Regions from separate parts of the Streptomyces sp. NPDC094032 genome, predicted to be linked through region 1. Evidence: riboswitches for the same ligand, from Rfam matches in the RefSeq annotation. Region 1 holds a riboswitch; the other holds the start of a gene.
The links. Region 1 has a riboswitch for cyclic di-AMP ahead of ABTZ54_RS16580 (transglycosylase SLT domain-containing protein). Riboswitches for the same ligand answer to the same signal wherever they lie in the genome.
Positions count from the first base shown of each region.

Region 1 (3,171 bases):
GGCGCCCGGTGCGGGCGCACTGGGTGACCAGCCGCTCGGCGCCGTAGCGGGCGGGCTCGCCGACCGGGTCGGCGGCCTCCCGCGCCGGCGTGGTGTACGCGGCCTTCACGGCGAGCGCGCGGAACACGGCGGGACCCGAGGTCCGCGCCGGCCCGGCGAGCGGCCCGGTCAGGATGGACTCCAGGACGTCGACGGCGGCGATGTCGGCGAACTCGGGCACCACCAGGTCCGCCAGCTCGTGGGCGGTGAGATCCAGGTCGAGCGTGGTCCCCACCCGCTCCGAGGCCGCCGCGATCACCGCGAGCCGGCGGCGGGCCCGGGCCGCCGTCCTGGCCGCCTGGTGCTGTTCGGTGATGTCCCTGACCGCGATGGCGACCCCCATGATCCGCCGCTCGGGTGTCCGCAGCCGGTAGAGCGAGACCGACCACACCCGCTCCGCGCCGTCGGGCCCGGTCACTCCGCGCACGCTCCGGGACAGCACGGGCTCGCCCGTCTCCAGGACCTCGCCCAGCGCCGTCTCCAGGGCCTCCGCGTCCGGGGACGCCATCGTCTCCTGGAGCGTGCGCCCCAGGTGCGCGGCGGCGGCCAGGCCGTCGATCCGTTCCAGGGCCGGGTTGACCAGCACGAAGCGGAGGCCGTGGTCCAGGACGGCCAGGCCGATGGGGGAGTGGGTGACCAGCAGCGAGGACAGCGACAGGTGCTCCTCCACGCGCCGGTCCGTGGCCCGGTCGGAGGCGAGCCCCAGCGCGTAGGGGCGCCCCCGCTCGTCCTGGAGCCGGGTGTTGCGGAACTCCGCCAGGAGCGTGTGGCCGTCCTTGTGCCGTACCGGGAAGACCCCGGCCCAGGGCCCGGCGCCCGACACCACGCGCGCGAAGAGCGACCGCACCAGGTCCTGGTGGCGCTCCTCCACCAGCAGCGCGACGGCGGGGCGGCCGAGGGCCTCGGCCGTCGGGTAGCCGAAGAGCTCCTCCGCCTGCGGGCTCCACAGGGCGATCCGACCGCGCTCGTCCAGGACGACGGCGGCCACCCCGAGGACGTCGAGGAGACCGCCCGGCTCCAAGGTGAGATCGCCGTCCGCCGGGTCCTGTCCGGCAGGGAAGGCCGCCGCGCTCATCCAGACCGTGTCCCTCCTCCACCCCGCAGCCCCTCCATCATCCCGCCCCGGAAGCGGACCGCCAGTCGTCGCGAACCCCCGATTTCTCAAACCTTTCCTAAATCGCATGGATCCGGACATATCAGATTAAGTGACCGGCGGTGATCTGAGTCACGGCCCGGCATGTCCCCAAGATGCTGTCGCGGAGTCATGCGCGCGCCCCCGGAAACCAGTTGGCGAGTTGGATCACGGCACCGCGATCGCCCTATTTCCGGCTGCTAAAAGATCTGCTTGCTTTTGCGAATTGGACCCTTGTTCTCGCCGTTCGGATTCGCCTACGGTCACCCGTCATCCGGACGGAACGCCGAATCCTGCCGCCGCCCGGGCACCGCACTCACCCACCCACACGTACGGCAGGAGCGGGGGACCCAGGTTCTCCGCCGCCCCGGTCACCGGGGCGGCTCGGGGTGAAGCCGCGCGCCGCGCGGCCGGGCAGCTCCTGCCCGAACCCGACAGCTCACCTCGCAGGCGAAGGAGAGGAACTCGCCATGCGTGGAAACGGGAAGCACCGCCGCACCAAGAGCGCCCCGCTCGCTCGCGGACTGGCCGTCGTCGGCATCACCGGCAGCGCCGCACTCGCCCTGCCGCTCCTCGGAGCCACCGGCGCCGCCGCTGAGACCCCGCAGGCCGTACGCGCGGTCCATTCCGTCGCAATCGAAAAGGCGGCGGTGCCGGCGGCCAAGGCGGGCGGTCCCGTGCGCTACTCCGTGGTCGCCGGTGACTCGCTCTCGAAGATCGCCCGCGAGCACCACGTGAGCGGCGGCTGGCAGAAGGTCTACCGCGACAACCGTGCCGCCGTGGGCGCCGACCCCGGCCTCATCCGCCCCGGCCTGCGCCTCGCCATCGACGCCCGGAACGCCGCCGCGAGCGGCGGCGCGAGCGGCGCCGCCGCGGCCCGCCCGGCGGTCGCGCCCCAGGCGTCCGCCCCGTCGGCGGCCGTGGTCCAGGCCGCGGCGCAGGCTGCCCCCGCGGTCTCCTCGGCGGTCTCGGCCGTCTCGTACACGAACGACCTGGACGGCTGGATCCGCGAGTCCCTCTCCATCATGGCCAAGAACGGCATCCCGGGCACCTACGAGGGCATCCACCGCAACATCATGCGCGAGTCCTCGGGCAACCCGCTGGCCATCAACAACTGGGACTCCAACGCCCTGGCCGGCACCCCCTCCAAGGGCCTCCTCCAGGTGATCGAGCCGACCTTCCAGGCCTACCACGTCGCCGGCACGGCCTACGACCTCTACGACCCGGTCGCCAACATCACGGCCGCCTGCAACTACGCCGCCGACCGCTACGGCTCGATCGACAACGTCAACAGCGCCTACTGAGGCTCCGGGGATTTCATGGACAGGTGTCCAGCTATGATGGACACCTGTCCATAAAACCCGAGGAGCGGTTGAGTCGATGGATACGCTCGCGAACGTGCTGGTCGGCCTGGTGGCGGCGCTGCACGCGTACTTCCTGGTCCTGGAGATGTTCCTGTGGGAGAAGGCTCCGGGGCGCAAGCTCTCGGGCTTCGACCCGGCCATGGCCCGGGCCACCGCCCCGCTCGCCGCGAACCAGGGCCTCTACAACGGCTTCCTGGCGGCCGGCCTCGTCTGGGGCCTGATCGCCGGGGACCCGACCGGCTTCCGGGCGCAGATCTTCTTCCTCGCCTGCGTCGTCGTCGCCGGGGTGTACGGCGGCCTCACCGCCAACCGGCGCATCCTGGTCGCGCAGGCGCTCCCCGGCGCGCTCGCGCTCGGCGCCGTCCTGCTGGCCGGATGAACCCCGCACCGGCGGACCCCAGGGCCGAGCGGACCAGGTCCAGGCTGCGGCAGGCGCTGCTGGAGGAGTGCGCGGACAGCCCGCTCGCGCAGGTGAGCGTCGCCGCGCTGGTCCGGCGGGCGGGGGTCGGCCGCGCCACCTTCTACCTCCACTACGCCGACCTGGAGGCGCTCGCGACCGACGCCTGTGCCGGAATCGTCCGCGAGGCCGTCGACGCCCTGCACGCCTGGCGCGGTGTCCCCGACCCGGCCGCCGCG
Region 1 is NZ_JBEOUE010000010.1:93,813-96,983, forward strand. Features, by position in the region: gene ABTZ54_RS16575 (SpoIIE family protein phosphatase) at 1-1,114, opposite strand, end outside; cyclic di-AMP (ydaO/yuaA leader) riboswitch at 1,483-1,637, shown strand; gene ABTZ54_RS16580 (transglycosylase SLT domain-containing protein) at 1,642-2,475, shown strand; gene ABTZ54_RS16585 (DUF1304 domain-containing protein) at 2,552-2,914, shown strand; gene ABTZ54_RS16590 (TetR/AcrR family transcriptional regulator) at 2,911-3,171, shown strand, end outside.

Region 2 (3,171 bases), on a different contig from region 1:
GCGCTGCTCGGTGGCGTCGTAGCCGACGAGCTCCGGGCCGATCTGCTCGATGACCGCGAGGACGGCCTTCTCGACACCCTTGCCCTGGTAACGGTTGGGGTCACCGTCGCGGAGCTCAAGGGCCTCGAACGCACCGGTGGAGGCACCGGACGGCACGGCAGCACGGCCGGTGCTGCCGTCGTCGAGGCCGACCTCGACCTCGACCGTGGGGTTGCCTCGGGAGTCCAGGATTTCCCGGGCTACGACGACGTCGATGGACGGCACGAGCATCTCCTTCTGGGATGTGACGCTGGTTGTGACGCATGCGGCAAGGTCTCGTTTCGCCTTGCGACAAGAGCCTAACCGGCTCCGGGGCTCCGGCCAGCCGGACGCCCGCCCCCTGGGACGAAAAAGGACCCAAGGGCATGCATCTGAGGACGAAAGACCCCTTACTACCGATGGGTAAGGGCCCGAACGGGGAAACCCCGGCCCGGAGCGCACGGGGGAAGGGCGCTCCGGGCCGGGGTGGTCACCGCGGGAGGGTCGTCAAGCTCACTTGAGGTGGAGCTGCTGGCCCGGGTAGATCAGGTCGGCGTTGGTGACGACGTCCTTGTTGAGCTCGAAGAGCTTGGCCCAGCCGCCCTTGACGCCGTGCGCCTGGGCGATCTTGCTGAGGGTGTCGCCGGCGACGACCTTGTACTCGCCGTCACCCTTCTTGACCTTCTGGCCGGTGGGGGTGGTGACGGTCTTCTTGGAGACGGTCTTCTTCTGCGTGGCCTTCGGCGCCTGGCGCTGCTCGCTGCGGGTCGTCGGCTGCTCGGTGGAGCGCTTCGACGAGGAGGAGCTGGAGGACGAGGAAGAGGACGAGCTGGAGGGGCTCGACGAGGCGGAGCCGCCGTTGTAGGTGGCGCTGGAGAGACCCACGCCACAGCTCGGCCACGCGCCCTTGCCCTGGCCGGCCAGGACCTTCTCGGCGATGGCGATCTGCTGGGACTTCGACGCCTGGTTGGCGGTCGGGGCGTAGGCGGTGCCGCCGTACGCGGCCCAGGTGGAGGCCGAGAACTGCAGGCCGCCGTAGTAACCGTTGCCGGTGTTGATGGACCAGTTGCCGCCGGACTCGCACGCGGCGACGGCGTCCCACTCGGAGGCGGTGGCGGCCGAGGCGGTGCCCGCGGTCATCAGCGGGGCGGCGACGGCGACACCGGCGACACCGGCGAGCGTGATGGCTCGGGTGGCCTTGGAGGGACGACGGTGTTTGCCCTTGTTGCCGGAAAACAGCATGGGAATTCTCCTCACCGACGCCTACGAGGTGAGCTGTCGGGTTCGGGCGTAGTGAGTTGCCCGGCCGCGTGTCCTTGCACGCGGCTTCACCCCAAGCCGATCGTCGGCCGTCTGTCTCAACGGCCGGGGCCGGCACTTACCTTGGGTCCCCCGCTCCTGCCTTCGGCGCTGACGCGACGACTGTTCCCATCGGTCGGCGGCAGGATTCGGCGTTACCGGTCGACGGGGCCCGCGGTGGCGAGCGGTCACGACCGTAGACATAGACCCGGCGGAAGTTCAAAGACCATCAACCCGGAAAAATCGCCCCTACTTGCTCCCCGGGGAGGGGTGTTTACGCAGGTGAGGGGCGACGCGAGCAAACTTTGCGGACGTGACACGCCAGTTCGGCAAGAGAGACCCATGTCTCACTTACTCATAACGGACATTCAGCTACGAACTACTCCGCCGCCGGGGCGGGCGCAGGCGTCAACTCAAGGCTCTGACCAGGGAGGATGAGGTCCGGGTCGACGCCGACCGTCTTCTTGTTGGCGTCATAGAGGGCGGTCCAGCCGCCGGGCAGCGCGTTCTCCTGCGCAATGTCCGACAGACTGTCACCCGGCTTGACGGTGTATTCGCCAGCCTTGCCCGAGTTGTCCGACTTCTGCCCGATGACCGTGCCTTCGGCCGTCGCGTTACCGCCGGTCACGCCATCCGCCGACCCGTCAGCCGGTGCGGCGTGACGTCCGGATTCGGGCGTGGCGTCCGAATTGCCCGGCTGCTCTGGCGCGGCGTCACCACGGTGCTTGCCGGAGCCGGGGGTGGCCGGATCCGTCGTACCGGGAGTAGCGGGGGTACCCGGGGTACCCGGGGTACCGGGAGCGCTCGGCGTACCGGACGCGTCCGGCGTACCCGGCGTCGTCGGCGTGCCGGGCGTCGCGGAGCCGCCGGGGGTGGCCGGGGTCGCGGGCGCGGTCGTGGCGCCGCCCGACGGGGTCGCGGGGGTGGCCGGGGTCGTCGTGCTCGCCCCGGAGCCGGCCGGGGTGCCGTCGGTCCGGTTGGACTCGGCGACCGGACCGGTGGACGCCTTGGGCTTGACGGCGGCGCCGGGCGCGACGGCGGGCTTCCTGCCGTCGTTCTTCAGGCCCGCGATCGGCGCGCAGGTGGCCCACTGGGTGTCACCCGCGGCGAGCGCCTTGTCGGCGATGGCGATCTGCTGCGCCCGGCTGGCGAGGTCCGCGCTCGGCGCGTACGCGAGGCCGCCGTGGCGCTCCCAGCTCTCCTGGGTGAACTGGAGACCGCCGTAGAGCCCGTTGCCGAAGTTGGCGCTCCACGCGCCTCCCGACTCGCACTCGGCGACCCGGTCCCAGGTCGGGGCGTCCGCCGCGGAGGCGGAGCCGGTGGCGAGCAGCGGCAGGGCCATGGCCGAGCCGGTGACGCCCGCCGCGACGACGAGCGCGGGGGCCTGGCGGGGTCTGCGGTGTCGTCCGTTCCCGGAGCGCATACGGACTGCCTTTCGCGTGACTGCTGAGACTGCGGGTGAACGTAGCGGCATTCGAACGTGAGTCACAAGTCGATGCAGCGGAGATCACGCGAAGATCACAGTCTTGACGGTCCGTCAGCTGGTTGGACCTTTGTGGGAAGCGCTGAACTCCACCGGAAGCGTGCGCAGGCCACGCATGATCAGCCCACCGCGCCACCGCAGTTCCTCGGGATCGGCCCCAAGTCGCAGGTCCGGCAGGCGAGTCAGGAGCGTCGCCAGCGCCGTCTGTCCCTCAAGGCGCGCCAGCGGGGCCCCCAGGCAGTAGTGGATGCCGTGCCCGTACCCGAGATGCTGGTTGTCGCGGCGCGCCAGATCCAGGGTGTCCGGCTCGTCGAACCGCGCGGGGTCGCGGTCCGCGGCGGCCAGCACCACCAGGACCGGGTCGCCGGCCG
Region 2 is NZ_JBEOUE010000014.1:147,916-151,086, reverse strand. Features, by position in the region: gene eno (phosphopyruvate hydratase) at 1-270, opposite strand, end outside; gene ABTZ54_RS21125 (transglycosylase family protein) at 532-1,260, opposite strand; cyclic di-AMP (ydaO/yuaA leader) riboswitch at 1,264-1,438, opposite strand; gene ABTZ54_RS21120 (transglycosylase family protein) at 1,697-2,740, opposite strand; gene ABTZ54_RS21115 (cytochrome P450 family protein) at 2,855-3,171, opposite strand, start outside.
Region 2: another riboswitch for cyclic di-AMP. It lies ahead of ABTZ54_RS21125 (transglycosylase family protein); the one in region 1 lies ahead of ABTZ54_RS16580 (transglycosylase SLT domain-containing protein).